2 regions of the Actinoplanes lobatus genome follow, and region 2 is predicted to be linked to the other one. Evidence: riboswitches for the same ligand, from Rfam matches in the RefSeq annotation. Region 2 holds a riboswitch; the other holds the start of a gene.
What was found. A riboswitch is a leader RNA that binds a small molecule or an ion and turns the genes downstream of it on or off. The one in region 2 is predicted to bind thiamine pyrophosphate.
Positions count from the first base shown of each region.

Region 1: another riboswitch for thiamine pyrophosphate. It lies ahead of BJ964_RS16300 (ECF transporter S component); the one in region 2 lies ahead of BJ964_RS13425 (thiamine phosphate synthase).

Region 1 is NZ_JACHNC010000001.1:3,498,465-3,501,862, forward strand. Features, by position in the region: gene BJ964_RS16295 (ABC transporter ATP-binding protein) at 1-1,287, opposite strand, end outside; gene BJ964_RS16300 (ECF transporter S component) at 1,291-1,881, opposite strand; TPP riboswitch at 1,952-2,054, opposite strand; gene BJ964_RS16305 (alpha/beta fold hydrolase) at 2,149-2,964, shown strand; gene BJ964_RS16310 (DUF6328 family protein) at 2,996-3,398, shown strand, end outside.
Region 2 is NZ_JACHNC010000001.1:2,893,484-2,896,881, reverse strand. Features, by position in the region: gene BJ964_RS13440 (thiazole synthase) at 1-96, opposite strand, end outside; gene thiS (sulfur carrier protein ThiS) at 99-299, opposite strand; gene thiO (glycine oxidase ThiO) at 296-1,324, opposite strand; gene BJ964_RS13425 (thiamine phosphate synthase) at 1,321-1,902, opposite strand; TPP riboswitch at 1,896-2,006, opposite strand; gene BJ964_RS13420 (ABC-F family ATP-binding cassette domain-containing protein) at 2,041-3,398, opposite strand, start outside.

The DNA.
Region 1 (3,398 bases), 600 kb from region 2:
GACCAGCTCCTGCCAGGTGCGGCGGTCCTGGCCGAAGGTGGGTTCGTCGAGCACCAGCAGCCGGGGCGCGGTGGCCAGCGCGGTGGCCACGCTGAGCCGGCGGGCCTCCCCGCCGGAGAGGGTGTACGGGTTCGCCTCCGCGAGCCGGGTCAACCGCAGCCGGTCCAGCAGGTCGTCGACGATGCGGCGGATCTGCTCGGGGGTGCGGCCCAGCCGGCGCGGGCCGAGTGCCAGCTCGTCGGTGACCCGCCCGGTGACGAACTGGTGCTCCGGGTTCTGGAAGACCGACCCGATCCGCCCGGTCAGGGTGGCGGCCCGCCAGCGGTGCGGCGGGCGGGGGTCACCGAACGCCTCGACCCGGCCGGATGTCGGCGCCAGCAGCCCGCCGAGCAGCAGCGCCAGCGTGGACTTGCCGGCGCCGTTGGGCCCGGTCACGGCCACCACCTCGCCCGCTCCGGCGGACAGCGAGACGGGTGGGAGGCGTTTCGTGACTTCGGCGCGCGTCACGCGTACCAGATCGTCTGTCGGTTTTGTGGCGGCCTTGACCGGCGGCGTGCTGAACCCCGGCACCCAGACGCCCTCGCCGGCGAGTTTGTCGCCGTAGGCGGCGAAGATCAGCTCGGGCGTGCCGTCGGCGCGCACGCCACCGCCCGGCTCCAGGACCACGACCCGGTCGACAAGCGGAAGGGCCTCGGCCACCCGGTGTTCCACGATGATCAGCGTGGTCGAGGGATCGGCGGTCCGGGCGACCGCGTCCCGGATCAGCGCGGCGCCCGCCGGGTCGAGGTTGGCGGTCGGCTCGTCCAGCAGCAGCAGTCCGGGCCGCAGGGCCAGAACCCCGGCCAGGGCGAGACGTTGCGCCTCACCGCCGGAGAGCGCGGCGGTGGGCCGGTTGACGGGGTACGGGAAACCGACGCGATCCAGTACGTCGGACACCCGTGGCCAGATCTCGCCGGCCGGCACCCCCCGATTTTCCAGCCCGAACGCCACGTCGTCGCCGCTGCGGGCCATCACGAGCTGGGTCTGCGGGTCCTGGAAGACGATGCCGACCCGCTCGCGGGCCTTGCGCGGGTCCAGCCCGTCGATCTCGATGGCGCCCTCGGACTCGCCGGAGTCCTCCGGCAGCAGGCCGGCGAGGGCGGCGAGCAGGGTGCTCTTGCCGGCCCCGGAGGGACCGAGCAGCAGCACCCGCTCGCCGTGCCGGATCTCCAGGTCCAGCCCGCGGACCGCCCAGGCGCGGCGACCGGCGTGCCGCCACCCGAAGCCGCGAAGCCGAACCTCACTCATGAATCAGATGGTTGCCCGCTCGCGGCCGGCTCCGAACCGGTCCAGCACACCGGTCGGGGCCAGCGCCCGGACCAGCGCCCAGGAGCCGAGGCCGGCGATCACGGTGCCGCTCAGGACGGTGATCAGCGCGTACGGGATCCGGTACGACCAGAGGGCGGTCTCCGAGTTCCACACGAAGAAGTCGAAGATCGCCGCGCTCACACCGGTGAACGTGCCGGCCAGCAGCGCGGTGCCGATCTTGAACGACTGGTAGCGGAACGCCGCGAACGCCAGCTCGGCGCCGAGGCCCTGGGCCAGGCCCTGCCAGACGACGGTCAAGCCCCAGGTGCTGCCGAGCAGCCCGGACACGAGCGCCGCCACCAGCTCGGTGTAGAGCGACGCGCCCGGCTTGCGGATGATCAGGCCGCCCAGCACGGCCGGGATCAGCCAGACGCCGTACAGCACGGTCTGGGACGGGGGGAAGAAGGCGAAGGCGCCCTCGGTGATCACCCAGAGGTTGCCCCACGCCCAGAAGATGACGCCGAACGCCACGGCGATCACCGAGGCGATCACGATGTCTATCGTGCGCCACCGGTTCGGGTTGTTGTCTTTCATGTACGCCTCCCAGCGGACACCGGGAGGAGACGCACGCCGCGACCCGAGCGGCGGTGCCCGGGCACGACGCGGCTGGAGAGGACCGAACTTCCTGCGCTGGCATTACCCAGATCAGGTACGAGGGTCTGCGGTCGCCCGCACTCTCAGCGCTGTGCGCTCCCCTGTCGGATCGAAGCCCGGCCGCTGTCGCGGCAGGGCCTCGGTGGATGTGCTTCGATGACCGTAACACCTGGTAGCAGCGCGGCACAGGGAGGTAGTGATCACGTGATCGAGGTCAAGGCCAGGGGCATGACGTTCGATGTGCACGAGGGGGGACCCGCGGACGGCGAGCCGGTCCTCCTGCTCCATGGATTCCCGCAGGACTCCCGTGAGTTCGACCTGATCCTGCCCCGTCTGCACGAGGCCGGGCTGCGGACCTACGCCCTGGACCAGCGCGGATGTTCGCCCGGCGCGCGGCCCACGGCGGTCGAGGCGTACCGGATGTCGGAAGTCACCGACGACGCCATCGCCGTCCTCGACGCCCTCGGGGTCGAGAGCGCCCACGTGGTCGGCCACGACTGGGGCGCCCAGGTGGGCTGGCAACTGGCCGTCCACCACCCGCACCGGGTCCGGACCCTGACCGCGATCTCCGTGCCGCACCCGCGGGCGCTGCTGCTCGCCATCCGGGTCCGGCCCTCCCAGCGGGCCCGGCTCGCCTACTTCGGGTTGTTCCGCTCCGCGATCGCCGAGAAGGTGCTGTCCGCCCGGCACTCGTTCCTCCTGCGGCTCATGCTGCGCCCCATCGGGATGCGCGCCGAACAGTACGTGGCGGCGATGCGCGAGCCGGGCCGGCTGACCGGTGGGCTCAACTGGTACCGGGCCGTCACCAGCGAGCAGTACTCCGGGCTCGGGGTGGTGACCGTGCCGACCACCTACGTGTGGAGCGACCAGGACGGGGTGGTCGGGCTCACCGCCGCGCTGCGGACCCGGGACTGGGCGCAGGGCGACTACCAGATGGTGGCCATGCGCGGGGTCAGCCACTGGGTGCCCGAACAGGCGCCACGCGAGCTCGCCGACGCCGTCCTGGCGCGGATCGGCGTTTGACGGATCCTGCGGCGGGGAACGCCCCAACGGCATGGCGGTCGATACACACCACACCCCCCGTGAGACGGAGAAACAGCGCTGGGATCGCAACTTCGGCGACCTGCTCCAGGAGCTCAGGGTCGCGCAGACCGGAGTGCAGATCCTCTTCGCGTTCCTGCTGACCCTGCCGTTCAGCAGCGGATTCCCGAAGGCCACCGCCTTCCAGAAGGAGACCTACATCGTCGCGCTGATCAGCGCGGCGTTCGCCACCGCGATGATCATTTCGCCGGTGGCGTTCCACCGCGCCCTGTTCCGGCAGGGCCGCAAACCGGAACTGGTCCGCCACGCCCACAGGATGGCGTCCGGCGGCCTGGCCTTCATGCTGATCTCGATGGTCAGCAGCGTCCTGCTGATCACCGACTACCTGCTGGACTGGATGTGGGCGATCCCGCTGA
Region 2 (3,398 bases):
GAGCGTCGTCTCGGACGCGACGACGGCCTCCTCCAGGGCGGCGAGACTGTTCGCCCCGCCGGTGCCGAGGATCAGCCCGTTCTCCGGAAGGAACATCGTCACCCTCCCTGCGCCGCGGTGAGGACCTCGATCCGGTCGCCGTCGGCGAGGTCGACCTGCCCCCACGTGGAACGTGGCACGACCGTCCCGTTGACCGCGACGGCGACCCCGCGCTGGGCCGCGATGATCTCGGCGACCAGGGTCGCCACCGAGCAGGTGCCGGACCGGTCCTGGGTCTGGCCGTTGATCGTCAGCTTCATCCGAACCTCCCGGGCGCGAACGCTTCCAGCAGTGGGTCCGCCGAGCCGGTGAGCACCAGGTCGGCGATGAGTCGTGCGGTGATCGGGGCGAGCAGGATCCCGTTGCGGTGGTGGCCGGCCGCGACCACGGTCCGGTCGTCGAGGTGGCCGAGCAGCGGTGCGTTGTCCGGGCTGCCCGGCCGGTGACCCACGGTCCATTCGGTGATCTCGTGCTCGGCCAGGCCGGGCACCAGGTCGAGGGCGGCCCGCAGCAGGTCGTGCACACCGCCCGCGGTGATCTGCCGGTCGGCGCGTTCCTCCTGGGTGGCGCCGACCACGACCTCGCCGTCGGCGCGCGGGACCAGGTAGACGTGCCGCCCGTCGGCCGCGCCGTGGATCACGTGGCGGAGCAGGCCGGGTTCGCCGCGCAGGCGCAGCACCTGGCCCTTCACCGGCCGGATCGGCAGCCCGGTGAGGGTGGCGGTCCCGCAGCCGGCCGCGACCACGGTCACGTCCGACTCGATTTCGGACAAGTCGGAAATCTGGCGGGCGATGATGCGCCCTTTCAGAACATGCCGCAGCGCGCCGACCACCTTGCGCGGGTCGACCTGGATCTCGCTGGGCGCGAAGGCCCCGGCCCGCACTCGCGGCGACAGTGCCGGTTCACGTTCCCGCAGCTGGGAGCCGCTGAGCCGGGCCAGTTTCTGGTGCTTCCACTCCCGCGCGCAGTCGGCCACGTCATCGGCGGTGAGCGCCACCGAGAGAGTGCCCGCCTCGTCGTAGCCCACGTCACCGAGCCGTCCCGCGAACGACGGCCACAGCTCCCCCGAGGCCTCCAGCAGGCGGGTGAGGTACGGATACTCGAAGGCCGACTCACCACCGGGCGCCAGCATCCCGGCGGCGACATGCCAGGCCCCGTCCGACCCCTCAGGTGACGGGTCGTGGACGGTGACGTCGGCCCCACGGTCGAGCAGCTCCGCGGCGATGGCGAGCCCGATGATGCCGCCCCCGACGACGGCCACACGCGGGCCGGATCCGGCGGTCATCGCAGAACCGCCAGGAAGTCCGCGGCAGCTCCCTTCGGGTCCGCCGCGAAGGCGGAGACCGCCGCCACCCCGTGCACCGCGAGAAGCGGCACCCGGTCAGCGGTGATCCCACCGATCGCGAGGACCGGCGTACCCGGAACCGCACCGGCGACCGCGGCGATCGCGGCCGGCCCGAGCGGTGGTGGTAGCCCGTCCTTCGTGGAGGTGTGGAACGCCGGCCCGGCACCGAGGTAGCTCGCCCCGGCGGCGACGGCCGCCCGCGCGGCCGCGGGCGTCCGGCAGGTGGCGCCGACGATCGCGGCCGGCCCGAGGACCCGCCGGACGACCTCGACCGGCAGGTCGTCGGCGCCGACGTGGACGCCGTCCGCGCCCGCCGCGAGAGCCACCCCGACCCGATCGTTGACCAGCACCATCGTGCCGGCCGGGCGACAGATCTCGACGGCGGCGGCGGCCAGCTCGTACGCCCGGGCGTCGTTGCTCTTGACCCGGATCTGCACCGCGATGTCATCGAGCCCCGCGACGCCGCGCACGACATCGATGGAGTCGGTTATGACATGGATGCGCGGAAAACTGTGCACGAGGCACTCCTCCCTGCGCCGGCATTATCCGGATCAGGTTCGACGGTCGGGGGCCGCATCAGCCCCCCTCTCAGCCCGGTGCCCGGACTCCCGTGGGGTTGGTTGTAATCGGACCCTAACCGGTCCGTCACAGGAAAACTAGCGGACGTCCCAGACCGGTTCAGGGACCTCCACAACTTCGTTGTCGCCCCTGAACAGCAGGAAACGGTCGAAGGATCTGGTGAACCAGCGGTCGTGCGTGACAGCCATCACCGTGCCGTCGAACGCCTTCAGCCCCTCCTCCAGCGCCTCCGCCGAGGCCAGGTCCAGGTTGTCGGTGGGCTCGTCGAGCAGCAGCAGGGTGGCCCCCGACAGCTCCAGCAGCAGCACCAGGAACCGGGCCTGCTGCCCACCGGAGAGCGTGCCGAACCGCTGGTCCCCCTGGGCCGCCAGCTCGTACCGGTTGAGCGCCTTCATGGCGCCGGCCCGGTCCATCCCGGACCGGTGTTCGTCGCCCCGCCACAGGATCTCGACGAGCGTCTTCTCGACCAGCTCCGGCCGGTCGTGGGTCTGCGAGAAGTGCCCGGGCCGGACCCGCGCGCCGAGCCTCGCCACCCCGTCGTGGGCCACGTACGCCAGCGGCGCCCCGTCCACCGGCTTGTGCTCCAGATCCGGGTCGCTGCCGCCGGCCGCGAGCAGCCGCAGGAAGTGCGACTTGCCGGTGCCGTTGGCGCCCAGCACCGCGACCCGGTCGCCGTACCAGATCTCCACGTCGAACGGGAACGTCAGGTTCTCCAGCTCGAGCCGCTCGCAGATGACCGCCCGCTTCCCGGTCCGCCCACCGCGCAGGTTCATCTTCACGGCCTGGTCCTTGGGCGGGAGCGGCGGCGGCCCGGCCTCCTCGAACTTGCGGAGCCGGGTCTGCGCGGCCTGGTAGCGCGAGGCCAGCCCGTCGTTGAAGGCCGCCTTGTTCCGCAGCGTGAACACGAGCTCCTTGAGTTTCTCGTGCTCCTCGTCCCAGCGCCGCCGGTTCTCCTCGAGCCGCTCGTGCCGGTGCACCCGGGCCTCGTGCCAGGAGGCGAACCCGGCCGGATGGGTCCACGCGCCGCCGCCCTCGACGGCGACCACCCGGTCCGCGGTCTGGGCCAGCAGCTCCCGGTCGTGCGAGACGTACAGCACCGACTTGTTCGACTCGCGCAGCCGCTGCTCCAGCCAGCGTTTGGCGGGCACGTCGAGGAAGTTGTCCGGCTCGTCCAGCAGCAGCACCTCGTCGGCGCCGCGGAGCAGCAGGTCGAGGGCGAACCGTTTCTGCTCGCCGCCGGAGAGGGTCCGCACGATCCGGTTCCGGGTCTCCTCCCACGGCCGGCCGAGGATGGACACCGCCACCGTGTCGAACAGCACCTCGGCGTCGTATCCGCCGACCTCGCCCCAGCCGGCGAGCGCGTTCGCGTACGCGATCTGGGTCTTCTCGGTCTCGTCGAGGGCCGCGGTGGCCGTGCGCAGTCGCTCACCTGCCG